2 regions of the Kitasatospora sp. NPDC002227 genome follow, and region 2 is predicted to be linked to the other one. Evidence: riboswitches for the same ligand, from Rfam matches in the RefSeq annotation. Region 2 holds a riboswitch; the other holds the start of a gene.
What was found. A riboswitch is a leader RNA that binds a small molecule or an ion and turns the genes downstream of it on or off. The one in region 2 is predicted to bind S-adenosylmethionine.
Positions count from the first base shown of each region.

Region 1: another riboswitch for S-adenosylmethionine. It lies ahead of thrC (threonine synthase); the one in region 2 lies ahead of ABT095_RS16830 (aminotransferase class V-fold PLP-dependent enzyme).

Region 1 is NZ_JBEOWY010000009.1:73,875-80,926, forward strand. It holds gene ABT095_RS10850 (extracellular solute-binding protein) at 1-2, shown strand, start outside; gene ABT095_RS10855 (cupin domain-containing protein) at 18-359, opposite strand; gene ABT095_RS10860 (DUF3263 domain-containing protein) at 435-662, shown strand; gene otsB (trehalose-phosphatase) at 756-1,589, shown strand; gene ABT095_RS10870 (alpha,alpha-trehalose-phosphate synthase (UDP-forming)) at 1,586-3,043, opposite strand; gene ABT095_RS10875 (glucosyl-3-phosphoglycerate synthase) at 3,156-4,166, opposite strand; SAM riboswitch class I at 4,379-4,523, shown strand; gene thrC (threonine synthase) at 4,541-5,824, shown strand; gene ABT095_RS10885 (ubiquitin-like small modifier protein 1) at 5,854-6,132, shown strand; gene ABT095_RS10890 (cold-shock protein) at 6,681-6,887, shown strand.
Region 2 is NZ_JBEOWY010000015.1:143,965-151,016, forward strand. It holds gene ABT095_RS16820 (hypothetical protein) at 47-472, shown strand; gene trpD (anthranilate phosphoribosyltransferase) at 614-1,687, shown strand; SAM riboswitch class IV at 1,778-1,895, shown strand; gene ABT095_RS16830 (aminotransferase class V-fold PLP-dependent enzyme) at 1,951-3,309, shown strand; gene ABT095_RS16835 (Lrp/AsnC ligand binding domain-containing protein) at 3,413-3,697, opposite strand; gene ABT095_RS16840 (rhomboid family intramembrane serine protease) at 3,694-4,500, opposite strand; gene ABT095_RS16845 (hypothetical protein) at 4,689-4,949, shown strand; gene ABT095_RS16850 (NYN domain-containing protein) at 5,170-6,534, shown strand; gene ABT095_RS16855 (C40 family peptidase) at 6,715-7,052, shown strand, end outside.

The DNA.
Region 1 (7,052 bases), on a different contig from region 2:
GATCTCCAGCTGGACTCTCAGCCGATCGCGTAGGCCTTGCGGAGGGTCTCGTGGACCGTCCAGGTGGTGCGGTCGCCCTCCCGGAGCACCGCGACGTCCCCCGGGCCGACCTCCAGGGTCGGGCCGCCCTCGAACTCGATGGTGGCCCGGCCGCTGATCACCACGAACATCTCGTCCGCCTCGGTGTCGGTCACCACACCGGGGGTGATCTGCCAGATCCCGCGCACGCGGGAACCGTCCTCGGACTCCCAGATCACCTTGCCGGTGACCTCCGGGCTGCCGGAGACGATCTGGCCCGGGTCCAGCGGGTCGGGTTCGAGCTCGGCGTCGGGGATGTGCAGGGCGAAGCTGTTGTCCATGGTCACGACGCTAGCCGCTGCCGGGCACGGCCGGTGACGGCAGAGTGTGTCGGGTCGGCCGGGCAGAATGACAGAGTGACGGAGCTGAGCGAGCGGGAGCGGGCGATCCTGGCCATCGAGGGGCGGCAGTGGCGCGCGGCCGGTGCCAAGGAGCGGGCCGTGCGGGAGGAGCTTGACCTCTCGGCGACGCGCTACTACCAACTGCTGAACGGTCTGCTCGACCGGGAGGCGGCGTTGGCGGAGGCTCCCGTCCTGGTCAACCGGCTGCGGCGGTTGCGGGAGCAGCACCGCGCAGCCAGATAGTGGCTCCCGGCGGGAGCTCGCAGGTCGGCTACTTCCGGACTCGCGCAGTTCCTCGCGCCCCCGAACAGGTCGTGCAACGGTACGTTCGTCGGTATGGAGCTGAGGACGACGGCTGGGCAGGACGGGCTGGCGGGGATTCTGGCCGATCCGGGGCGGGCGGTGGTGGGGCTCGACTTCGACGGGACGCTGGCGCCGATCGTGGCGGATCCGGAGCGGGCGCGGGCGCACCCGGGGGTGGTGCCGGCGCTGGCGGCGTTGGCGCCGCGGCTGGCCGGGGTGGTGATCGTCACCGGGCGGCCGGCGGAGCTGGCGGTGCGGTACGGCGGCTTCGCCGGGGTGCCCGGCCTGGAGCGGCTGACGGTGCTGGGGCAGTACGGCGCCGAGCGCTGGGACGCCGCGACGGGCGAGCTCTCCTCCCCGCCGCCGCCCCCCGGGGTGGCCGCCGTGCGGGCCGAGCTGCCGGAGGCGCTGGCGCAGGCCCCGGCCGGGACGTGGGTGGAGGACAAGGGCCGGGCCCTGGCCGTGCACACCCGCCGGACGGAAGACCCGGACGCCGCACTGGAGTTGCTCCGCCGGCCGGTCGCCGAACTGGCCGCCGCCCACGGCCTGGTGGTCGAACCGGGCCGCTACGTCCTGGAGTTGCGCCCGCCGGGCGTCGACAAGGGCGCCGCCCTCGCCGAGTACCTGGACGAACTCGCCGCCCGTGCCGTGCTGTACGCGGGCGACGACCTCGGCGACCTCCCCGCCTACGCGGTGGTCGAGCAGCGCCGCAAGGAGGGCCGCCCCGGCCTGCTGGTCTGCAGCAGCGCGACCACCACCGGCGAACGCCAGGTGACCCGGCTCGCCGACCAGGCCGACCTGGTGGTGCCGGGCCCGGAGGGTGTGGTGGCCCTGCTGGCCGAACTGGCCCGGGAGTTGGCCGGTTAGCCGAGCGCGTGCAGCTGGTCCAGGAACCACTGCTGCGGCGGCAGGGCGGTGGCCGCCGCGGCCAGGCGCTTGGTGCGTTCGGTGCGTTCGGCGGCGGGCATGGTGAGGGCCTGGTGCAGGGCCTCGGCGGTGGCGATGACGTCGTACGGGTTGACGGTGATGGCGTCCTCGGCGAGCTCGGCGTGGGCGCCGGCCTCGCGGGAGAGGACGAGGGCGCAGCCCGCGTCGGAGACCACCGGGACTTCCTTGGCGACCAGGTTCATCCCGTCCCGGATGGGGTTGACCAGGGCGACGTCGGCCAGCCGGTAGGCGGCCAGCGAGCGGGGGAAGTCGTCGTTGACGTGCAGCACGACCGGCTGCCAGCTCGGGGTGCCGAACTCGTCGTTGATCTCGTGGGCGATCCGCTGCACGGCGGCCGTGTACTCCCGGTACTCGGGCAGGTCGTGCCGCGAGGGGTAGGCGAAGGCGATGTGCACCACCCGCTCCAGCCACTCGGGCCGCGAGCGCAGCAGGTGCCGGTAGGCGAGCAGCCCGCGCACGATGTTCTTGCTCAGCTCGGTGCGGTCCACCCGGACGATGGTGCGGCGCTCGCCGACCTGTTCGCGCAGGGCCGCGAGCCGGGCGGCGACGTCCGCCTGTTGTGAACGCTCACGCAGGAACTCGCCGTCGGCGCCGAGCCCGTGCACGCCGAGCCGGACCACCCGGCCGCCGTAGGTGACAGTCAGGGCCGCGCGGTCCACCGCAGCGCCGAGCACCGCCTCGCAGCAGTCGGCGAAGGCGAGCGCCCAGCGGCGGGTGAGGAAGGCGGCGCGGTCGGCGCCGAGGATGCCGGTGAGCACCTCGGCGGCCACGTCGTCCGGCAGCATCCGGTAGTACTCGGGCGGAGCCCAGGGGGTGTGCGAGAAGTGGCCGGTCCTGAGGTCCGGCCGCAGCTCGCGGAGCAGGGCGGGGGCCAGCGAGAGGTGGTAGTCCTGCACCAGCACGGCCGCCCCGGGCGCGGCCTCGGCGGCCAGTGCCTCGGCGAAGGCGGCGTTGTAGGCGCGGTAGGACTCCCACTCACGGCGGAAGCGCTCGTCGAAGACCGGCCTGACCGGGGTGTCGTACAGCAGGTGGTGGACGAACCACAGGGTGGAGTTGGCCACCCCGTTGTAGGCCCGGGTGAAGGTGCCCGGGTCGATGTCGAGCATCCGGACGGCCTGGCCGGCGGTGTCGAAGCCGCCCAGGTCGAGCCGGCCGTCCGGGCTCTGCCGGGCCGCCTGGCGGTCCGCGTCGCCGAGCGCCGCGCAGACCCAGACGGCCGAGGGGTCGTCGATCGCGGAGAGCCCGGAGACCAGGCCGCCGCCGCCCCGGCGCAGGGTCAGCGCGCCGTCGTCCCCGCTGCTGAAGGACACCGGCCCGCGGTTGGAGGCGACCAGGACCGGGGCCACACCGTGCTGGTTCGAACGTTCGCTCATACTGCCAACCTTGCCGGGTCCTCCCGGCAGCAAACCCTCGGCGCGGCCGGGGAGCGGCAATCAGCCAGCGGCAGTGGCCGGCGGCAGTGGCCGGCGGCACCGGCGGCCGGCCTCAGCCCCGGCGGGCCCGGTACTCCGGGACCTCGCGCATCGGCGGCCGCTCCAGAGCGCTGACCGGGTGGGTGTGCGCGGTGAACTCCCGGGTGACCGGGTCCCGGGTGAACTGGGTGAGCAGCGGGTGCACCAAGTCCGACTCGGCCTTCAGCCGGTGGGCGCGGTCCAGCCGCTCCAGCGCGGTGCGGTAGATGGTGGCGGCCATCCGGCCGAGCGCCTGGCCGTCCTGGTGGCGGTGGTGGCGCACGCCCACGTCCACCTGGGCCAGCGCGTCCAGGCCGACCTCGTCCAGCGCGTCCACCAGCAGGCCGAGCTCCACGCCGTACCCGGTCGGGAACGGCAGCCGCTCGAGCAGCGAGCGGCGGGCCGCGTACTCACCGCCGAGCGGCTGGACGAAGCCGGCCAGCTGGGGCCAGTGCAGATTGAGCAGCGGGCGGGCGACCAGCTCGGTGACCCGGCCGCCACCGGCCGGGACGACCGCGCCGTCGGTCTCGAGCGGGCGGTCGTACATCGCCTTGACCAGCTGCAGCGCCGGGTCGGTCAGCAGCGGCCCGACGATGCCGGAGACGAAGGCCGGGTCGAACTCGCGCAGGTCGGCGTCGATGAAGCAGACGATCTCGCCGGAGGTGACGAGCAGCGAGCGCCAGAGCACCTCGCCCTTGCCGGGCGCGGCGGGCAGCCGGGGCAGCACGTCGTCCCGGTGCACCACCCGGGCGCCGGCGGCGGCGGCCAGCTCGGCGGTGCGGTCCACCGAGCCGGAGTCGACCACCACCAGCTCGTCCACCAGCGGGAGGCGCTCCATCAGCTCGGTGCGGATCACCCGGACGATCTCGCCCACCGTCGGCTCCTCGTCCAGCGCGGGCAGCACCACACTGACCGTGCCGGCCGGGCCCGCCGCGCGCTTGGCGGCGAGCAGCATCTCGTCGGGCCGGTCCGCGGCCGTCCACGAGCGGCGGCGCAGCCAGGAGGCCACCTCCGGGAGAAGAGCCGGGGTCAGCTCTGCTGGCACTGTGTCGCTCCTAGCTGCTCGTCGGGTGATCCATCGGTTGTACAAGGCGCCGCGCCCCCAAGGGTGTTCCGCCCCGCGGCCGGTTCTGGGCTGTGTCATCTCGCAGGTCGGACGTTCCCTCGGAACGGGACTGCCTTCGGATACAGTCTTCGTACTGGGTCCAGGCCTTCGCACATCGGGGTCGGCCCAGGAGTATGACCACAACTTCACAGAGCTCATCCAGAGGGACTGAGGGAACGGCCCGTCGACGTCCCGGCAACCTTCTCGCACGGCTACTGACCGTTCTCGGTCGAGGCCCCGGCGGGACAGGTGCCAATTCCGTCCTGTGGCGCGCCCGCGCCACGGGGAAGATGAGGAGAGAGGCCTCCGCCACCATGGCTACCGCTACCCCTGAAGCCCCTGCCGCCGTCGACCTCGGCCCGGCCGCCGCGCTGTCCTGTCGCGAGTGCGGCACCCGCTTCCCGCTCGGCCCCAGCTTCGCCTGCCTGGAGTGCTTCGGGCCGCTGGAGATCGCCTACGACTTCGGCAGCGCCCCCGCCGAGGAGCTGCGCAAGCGGATCGAGGCCGGCCCGGCCAGCATCTGGCGCTACGCCCCGCTGCTGCCCGTCCCGGCCGATGTCGCCTCGAAGCCCAATCTCAACCCCGGCTGGACCCCGCTGGTGAAGGCCGACAACCTCGGCCGCGAGCTCGGTTTCACCGCCCAGCTGCACATCAAGGACGACTCCGGGAACCCGACGCACTCCTTCAAGGACCGCGTGGTCGCCTGCGCCATCGAGGCGGCGCGCGCCTTCAACTTCACCACCCTCTCCTGCTCCTCGACCGGCAACCTGGCCGGCGCGGTGGGCGCGGCGGCCGCCCGGGCCGGTTTCAAGTCCTGCGTGTTCATCCCGCACGACCTGGAGCAGGGCAAGGTCGTGATGGCCGGGGTGTACGGCGGCGAGCTGGTCGGCATCGAGGGCAACTACGACGACGTGAACCGCTTCTGCTCCGAGCTGATCGGCGACCCGGCCGGCGAGGGCTGGGGCTTCGTCAACGTCAACCTGCGCCCGTACTACGGCGAGGGCTCCAAGACGCTGGCGTACGAGATCTGCGAGCAGCTCGGCTGGCGGCTGCCGGAGCAGATCGTCATCCCGATCGCCTCGGGCTCGCAGCTGACGAAGATCGACAAGGGCCTGCAGGAGCTGATCAAGCTCGGGCTGGTCGAGGACCGCCCGTACCGGATCTTCGGCGCCCAGGCCGAGGGCTGCTCCCCGGTCTCGGCCGCCTTCAAGGCCGGCCACGACGTGATCCGCCCGGTCAAGCCGGACACCATCGCCAAGTCGCTGGCGATCGGCAACCCGGCCGACGGCCCGTACGTGCTCGACATCGCCCGCCGCACCGGCGGCGCGGTGGAGGACGTCACCGACGCCCAGGTGGTCGAGGCGATCAAGCTGCTGGCCCGCACCGAGGGCATCTTCGCCGAGACGGCGGGCGGGGTGACTGTGGGTGTGCTGAAGAAGCTGGTCGAGACCGGTCAGCTCGACCCGGCCAAGGAGACCGTCGCGATCAACACCGGCGACGGCCTGAAGACCCTGGACGCCGTCTCCGAGGCCGGCATGACCGCCGTCATCCGCCCGACGCTGGACGCGTTCCGCTCGGCCGGCCTCGCCACCGCCTGAATCCCCCCGCCTTTCGCAAGGAGCCGAACATGAGCGCCACCGTCCGCATCCCGACCATCCTGCGCACCTACACCGGCGGGTCCGCCGAGGTCACCGCCGAGGGCGCCACCCTCGCCGAGGTGATCCGGAGCCTCGAGGCGAACCACCCCGGCATCGCCGCGCGCATCCTGGACGACACGGGCAAGCTGCGCCGCTTCGTCAACGTCTACGTGAACGACGACGACGTGCGCTTCGCGGAGGGCCTGGAGACGGCCGTGGGGGACGGCGCGAGCGTCTCGGTGATCCCTGCCGTCGCGGGCGGCTGCTGACCCCTTCCGGGGGCCGGGAAAGCTTTACCGGCCGCCGTCGGAACCGGAACAGGAATTTCCGGTTTCGACGGCGGCCTTCGCGTGTCCGGTGGAAATCGCACGGTCCGGGGGAGAGTAGAGTGCGGCTTTAGCGGGCGTCTCCTCTCCGCCCCGATCCCACCTCTCGTACGCCCAGCCGGCCACGGCTGCCCGCCCCGCCGACCGATCGCGTACGCAAGGCCCGTCCGGCCGCTGAGACGTCCGTCCGGTAGTCCTGCACAGAAGATGTCAGGCTGTCGTCAGAAATCTTCGGGCAATCTGTGCCTTTCGCCCTGCTCTGTCCGGGGCGAATTGTTCGGCGGTGCGGCATTCGCCCCGGTCCGTCCCTTGTCGTTGCCAGGGAATTCCATGAAGTTGGGCCTGTTGCAGAGGGCGTCTGTCCGGATACATTCAGCCGCGGTCGACGTATTCGGTGGGGCCCAGGGGGGTACCTCGGGCTCGCTCGATCAGACCTGGGCCCGCACCCTGCGGGTCCGTGAAGGGCCAGCACAGCACAAGGGGAGTTCGGAATGGCTCAGGGCACCGTCAAGTGGTTCAACGCCGAGAAGGGCTACGGCTTCATCGCGGTCGACGGTGGTGCGGACGTGTTCGTCCACTACAGCGCGATCCAGATGGACGGCTACCGCACCCTCGAAGAGGGCCAGCGGGTCGAGTTCGAGATCTCCCAGGGGCAGAAGGGCCCGCAGGCGGACATGGTCCGTGCGCCCGCGGTCTGACCTTTCCGCACTGCGGAGCCTCGGCTCGCCTCGAGCTGGTGCTCAACGACTAGCTTCGCCCGGCAGGCCCGTACGACACCCGTCGTGCGGGCCTGCTGCCGTGTGCGGGTGCCACGTGCGTGTCGGCCGATTGGGCTTGCACTCGACACCCCCGAGTGCTAATCA
Region 2 (7,052 bases):
ACATGTACGTCGTATAAGAGGACGACCTTCCCGGGGAGCAGGGCCCATGGCGCACACCACCGACGAGACGCTCACTGTGCTTGTCTACAGCGACGACCGCAACACCCGGGAGCAGGTGTCGCTCGCGCTCGGCCGCCGTCCGGCCGCCGACCTGCCCGAGCTGGTCTACCAGGAGTGCGCGACCCTGCCCGCCGTGATGAAGGCGCTGGAGAAGGGCGGCATCGACCTCTGCCTGCTCGACGGTGAGGCGACCCCGGCGGGCGGCCTCGGTGTGGCCCGCCAGGTGAAGGACGAGATCTACGGCTGTCCGCCGGTGCTGGTGCTGATCGGCCGGCCGCAGGACTCCTGGCTCGCCGCCTGGAGCCGGGCCGACGCCGCCGTCGCCCACCCGATCGACCCGGTCGCCCTGGCGGACACCGCCGCCACCCTGCTCCGGGCCCGGCTGACGGGCCGCACCCCGGCCGCGCACTGAACCACCCGGGTCCACGACCGCCCGCGCACTGACTGTCTCAGCAGGAGAGAAGGGTGCCGGACATCCCGGCGACCGAAGGCCCCTGCTCGCTAGGCTGGCTCCATCCCTTGTTCGGTGAAGCGATGAGAGCTGGAGTCAGCCATGGTGAACGTGCACCCTGCGAACGGCGGTAGCGACCCCGCGCAGGTGGTCCGCACCTGGCCGGACCTCCTGACCGCGCTGCTCGCCGGCGGTGACCTGAGCCGGGTGGACACCGCCTGGGCGATGGACCGGATCATGCGGGGCGAGGCCAGCCCGGTGCAGGTGGCCGGGTTCATGATCGCACTGCGGGCCAAGGGCGAGACGGTCGAGGAGGTCTCCGGCCTCGCCGAGTCGATGTACGCCCACGCCGAGCCGCTGCACATCCCCGGCCCGGCGGTGGACATCGTCGGTACCGGTGGCGACCGCGCCAAGACCGTCAACATCTCCACCATGTCCGCCGTGGTGGCCGCCGCGGCCGGCGCCAAGGTGGTCAAGCACGGCAACCGGGCCGCCTCCTCCGCGAGCGGCTCCACCGATGTGCTCGAGAAGCTCGGCATCAGCCCGGAGATCAGCACCCGCCGGGTCGCGGAGATCGCCGAGGAGGTCGGCATCACCTTCTGCGCCGCCGCCAAGTTCCACCCCTCGATGCGGCACGCCGCCCCCGCCCGGCGCGACCTCGGCGTGCCGACCGCCTTCAACATCCTCGGCCCGCTCACCAACCCGGCCCACGTCACCGCGCACGCCGTCGGCTGCTTCGACACCCGGCTGGCCGGCCTGATCGCCGGCGTCTTCGCCGAGCGGGGTGATTCCGCACTGGTGTTCCGGGGTGACGACGGGCTCGACGAGCTGACGACCTGTACGACCTCGCAGGTCTGGGTGGTGCGCGAGGGCGGCGTCACCGGGACCGCCTTCGACCCGCGCGAGGTCGGCATCGAGCTGGTCGAGATCTCCGCCCTGCGCGGGGCCGACCCGGAGTACAACGCGAACGTCGCCCGCCGGGTCTTCGCCGGGGAGCGCGGCGCCGTCCGGGACGCCGTCCTGCTCAACACCGCGGCCGGGCTGGCGGCGCTCGACCTGACGGATGCTCCGCTGACCGAGCAGCTGGCCGCCGGGATGGCCCGGGCGGCGGAGGCGATCGACTCCGGCGCCGCCGAGGCCACGCTCAAGGCGTGGGCACAGGCCAGCGCCCGCTAGGGATGTCGGGCCCGCGGGGTGTCTCGGCAAGTGGACACCCCGCGTGGCTTGCTTGACGGTGATCCGTACGCCTGCCTACAGTTCACGCCAGGTCATGAGTGACAGCGCAAAGCCCCAGCTTGCTGTCCGGCAACCCTCCGTCCGTGGCGGGGTGCCCTGGGTGAGGACCGGGCTCCGCGGCGATCCGCCCGTGGGGCAAGCGCGGACGCCTGGTCGTACTCGACACTCCCGGGGGTCCTCCATCCCTTGAGGAGTGTTGTCCCATGTCCGTCTCCGTCGACATCTGCGCCCCGCTCGCCGTCCTCGGCTCCGACGTCCAGGTGCCGCTGGTCTCCGGCGAGAAGGTCGCCTACGCCGCGCTCGACTACGCCGCCAGCTCGCCCGCCCTGCAGCGGGTCTGGGACGACGTCGCCGCCTACGCCCCGTACTACGGCAGCGTGCACCGCGGGGCCGGCTACCTCTCGCAGCTGTCCACCGACCTGTTCGAGCAGAGCCGCCGCACCGTCGAGGAGTTCCTCGATCTGCGCGAGGGCGACCAGGTCGTCTTCACCCGGGCCACCACCGACTCGCTCAACCTGCTGGCGGGCGCCGTCCCGGCCGGGACCAGGGTGTTCGCCTTCGAGACCGAGCACCACGCCTCGCTGCTGCCCTGGCGCCGCGAGGGACTGACCGTCAGCTACCTGCGCGCCCCGCGCTCGCACGACGAAGCCGTGCTGCGCCTCGAGGAGGCGCTGGCCGGGGCCGGGCAGGGCCCGAAGCTGCTGTGCGTGACCGGGGCCTCGAACGTGACCGGCGAGCTGTGGCCGGTCGCCGAGCTGACGGCGGTGGCGCACCGGTACGGCGCGCGGGTGGTGCTCGACGCGGCGCAGCTGGCGCCGCACCACCGGCTCTCGGTGCGGGAGCTGGGCGTGGACTGGGTCGCCTTCTCCGGCCACAAGCTGTACGCGCCGTTCGGCGCCGGGGTGCTGGCGGGGCGTTCGGACTGGCTGGACGCGGCGGAGCCGTACCTGGCGGGCGGGGGCGCCTCGCGGACGGTGGCCCGGGAGGCGGACGGCTCGGTCGCGGTGGAGTGGCAGCTCGGGCCGGCCCGGCACGAAGCGGGGTCGCCGAACGTGATCGGCGCCTACGCGGTGGCCTCGGCCTGCCGGGCGCTCACGGAGGCGGGGTTCGAGGCGCTCGAGGCGAGGGAGCAGCAGCTGATCTCGCTGGTGCGGGAGGGGCTCGCTTCGATCCCCGAGGTGAAGGTGCTGAGCCTGTTCGGGGCGGATGCCGAGCGGGTGGGGGTGCTGTCGTTCGTGGTGGAGGGGTGGAACAGCTCGCACTTCTCGGCGGCACTGTCGGCCGAGTACGGGATCGGGGTGCGGGACGGGCTGTTCTGCGCGCATCCGCTGGTGCGGACGCTGCTGGGCGGGGAGGAGGCGGCGCCGTCCGAGTGCGGCGCTCCTGAGGCGTCGCTGCCGGGGGAGCGGAGCCTGAACGCGATCCGGGTCAGCTTCGGGGCGGGGACTCCGGTGGAGCATGTGGAGCGGTTCGTGGCTGCGGTGCGGGAGCTGGTCGCCGACGGGGCGAAGTGGACGTACCGGAACGAAGGCGGCCGCTGCGTGGCCGATACCCGCCGCTGACCACCGGTTGCACCACCCAGGGGCGCGAGGAACTGCGCGACCGGCCATGTACGGCCTGCGGCCTACCGCTTCGCGCAGGTCCCCGCGCCCCTGGGGGTGTGACCTACTCGTCGTCCAGGCCCAGGGCGAAGGCCGCTTCCAGGTCGTGCTTGGAGTAGGTGCGGAAGGCGATCTGGGTCTCGGTGTGTTCGACGCCGGGGACCTTGTTGAGGCGGCCGGGGATCACGGTGGCGAGGTCGTCGTGGTCGCGGACGCGGACCATGGCGACCAGGTCGTAGCCGCCGGTGACGGAGTAGACCTCGCTGACGCCTTCGATGGCGGCGATCGCCTCGGCGATCTCGGGGATGCGGTCGACACTGGTCCTGATCAGAACGATCGCGGTGATCACGAGGCTTCTCCTTGCCATGGGGGACGCGGCCAGCGTATCCGGCGGGCGGGGGCGGGCCGGACGGCCAGGTACCCGGTGGCGAAACCGATCACGTGGACCAGGTACGCCACTCCGGGCCCGCCGGACCGGACCGACCACCACTGGAGCACGAACCAGAGGCCGAGCACCAGCCAGGCGGGCAGCCGGAGCGGGAGGAAGAGGAGCGCCGGCACCAGCGCGGTGACCCGGGCCCGGGGGTACAGGCGGAGGTAGCCGCCGAGGACGCCGGCGATCGCGCCGGAGGCGCCGACCACCGCGCGCAGGCCGTCGGGGCGGCCGGTCTCGGCGAGGGCGTAGCCGTAGGCGGCGAGGTAGCCGACGGTGAGGTAGAGGAGGAGGAAGCGCAGGCGGCCGAGCCGCTCCTCCAGGCCGGGGCCGAAGACGAAGAGGAAGAGCACGTTGCCCAGCAGGTGCAGCCAGCCCGCGTGCACGAAGAGGGAGCTGAGCACCGAGAGGACGGGGAGCTTGCCGGGGGTGGGGGCCAGGGCGCAGTCGGGGGTGGCCTTGGGGAGGGCGGCGAGCTGTTCGGCGTCGAGCGGGCGCCCGCTGGTCAGTTCGGCCGGGACGGCGCCCCAGCGCTGCTCGTACCGCTGCTCGGCGCAGGCCCGGGCCGGGCCGGTGCCGTACGCCGGGTTGAAGCCGGAGCTCGGGCTCACCAGCACGGTGAGCAGGCAGAGGGCGATCAGGGCCAGGGTGGCCACCGGGGCCCGGCCGCCCGGGCCGGCGCCGCGCACACCGAGCCGGTCGAGGAGGGAGACGGCCATGCCAGCGAGCATTCCTCCCGAAGGCCCGGGCTAGACCGCTTGTCCCGCGAGTGGGTCAACGGCTCGAGGTCTCAGGGCCTGGACCGGTGACCGGGCGCTCACGGGCAGGCAATAGGCTTGGGCCGTTCCGAGACGGCTGTACAGCGCCGTACATAGCTGTCGGGCCACCAGAGATGAGGACTCCAACGATGACCATCGCCGCCCCCACCGCTGAGACCCGCTGGCGCTGCACGCTGTGCGGCAACCTGACCCGCTTCGACGTGACCAGGTCTTCGAGGGTGATCGAGTTCCTGCACTTCGACCTGGCCGGTGAGGCCAAGGTCGAGGAGACCGAGGTGCTGACCGAGACGCTGGAGTCGGTGCGCTGCCGCTGGTGCAACGCCGTCGACCAGGTCGAGCTGGTGGCCCGGCCGGGGGCCGAGGAGCCGGCGGCCGGCGAGGCCGAGTAGCAGGATCGGTCCTCCCGCCGGATCCGGCGGGAGTGTGGCGTGGTCCCGGGTGGGGCACGGTACCCGGGACAATTGCAGAGAGCGGTGGGTTCAAGGGCAGCGGCAATCGGCCGTGGGGACCTCGCACCGCAGGATCGGAGCCGAGGACGTGGTGGACGCAGCGAGGGGGCCGGCCGAGCCGCAGGGGCAGCCGCCCGCTGAGGCCGAGGCCGCCGCGGCCCTGCCCGCGGCCGCCGAGCCCGGCGAGGGTGCGGGGCCCGGCGAGGGCAGGCTGGCCGAGAAGCTGGACCGACCGCTGCCCGAGGGCGTGCGCCGCCGCGTGGTGGGCATTGCCGCCGACGCGCTCGGCGGCCTGCCCGCGGCCGACCTGCCCGCGTCCTTGCGTCAGTACGCCAAGTTCACCCCCGCCCGCCGGGCGAAGTACGCCGCCCCGGCGCTGGCCGCCGCGCTGGAGGCCGAGCCGGCCTTCCGGGTGCGGATAGCGGACCGGCTGCGGCTGGGGCAGCCCGATCTGGTCAAGGCCCTGGAGGCCGGCAGCGTGCCCGGCGCGGCCGACCCGATGGACGTGGCGGCCGCCGCCTACCTGCTGCGCCCGGCCGGGTGGAGCCGGCTGGTGGCCGAGGCCGGCGAGGAGGCCGAGCGGGCCGGGGCCGAGGGGATGGCCGCCGAGGCCGCCCGCTTGGTGGAGAAGCTGCAGGCCGAGCTGGCCGAGCTGCGGACCCAGGCCCGGGCCGACCTGGACCGGCAGCGGGCCGAGGGCGAGAGCGTGCGCAAGGAGGCGGACTCGCTGCGCAAGAAGGTCCGCAGCCTGGAGAGCGACACCCGGCGGGCCCAGGCGGAGACCCGGCGGCTGCAGTCGGAGCTGGACGCGGCCAAGGCGCTGACCTCGGCCGAGCGCAGCGCCGCCGAGAGCGAGGCCCGGCGGCTGCGGCACCGGGTGGTGGAGCTGGAGACCCTCCTGGAGGCGGGCCGCCGCACCGCCCGGGAGGGGCGCTCGGTGGAGGACATGCGGCTGCGGCTGCTGCTCGACACCGTGCTGCACGCCGCCCAGGGCCTGCAGCGGGAGCTGGCCCTGCCGGTGGCCCAGCTGCACCCGGCGGACCTGGTCGAGGCCGTGGTGCCCGGCTCGGCCTCGCCGCACGACGTGGCCCGGCGGGCGCTGGCCGAGGACGACCCGGCGCTGCTCGACCAGCTGCTGGCGATCCCTCAGGTGCACCTGGTGGTGGACGGCTACAACGTCACCAAGACGGGGTACCCGGCGCTGCCGCTGGAGCAGCAGCGGATCCGGCTGCTCGGCGGTCTGGCCATGCTGGCCCAGCGCACCCAGGCGGAGGTCACCTGTGTGTTCGACGGCCAGGACCTGGACGTGCCGGTGATCATGGCGCCGCCGCGCGGGGTCCGGGTCCGGTTCAGCCGGACCGGGGAGACGGCGGACGAGCTGATCCGGCGTCTGGTCCGGGCCGAGCCGCAGGGGCGGCCGGTGGTGGTGGTCTCCACCGACCGCGAGGTGGCGGACGGGGTCCGCAAGGCCGGGGCGCGGCCGGTGAACTCGATCCTGCTGCTCAACCGGCTGGCGCGGAGCTGAACGGCGGCCCGTCGCTTGTGGCGGGCTTGTGTCGGCGGCGTGAATCCGCTCCGGGTACGGAAGTTCGTGGGGGTCGGAGAGTGGCGCAGCCGCTCCAAACTCACTAGGGTCTGGCGTCAAACCTATTTTCCGGACTATCGCCTGATCGGGTGAGTCCAGCAGGAAGAAGGAGCAACACCCTTGGCCTCCCACCGCCGCCCCAAGCAGCCGAGCCGCGCACGGGTCACCGTGCTGACGGCTGCCGCAGCGACCGCGGTCGCCCTGTCCGCGCAGGTGAGTGCCCACGCTGCGCCCGGCCGTCCGTCCGTGGACGAGGTCAAGGCCCAGGTCGACAAGCTGAACGAGGACCAGGAGAAGGCCTCCGAGGCCTACAACGGTGCCAACGAGCGGGCCAACCAGCTGCGTACCCAGGCCTCCCAGCTGCAGGACCAGGTGGCCCGCGGCCAGGAGCAGATGCAGGTGCTGGCCACCGGTCTCGCGGCCGTCGCGGGTGAGCAGTACCGCAACGGCGGCATCGA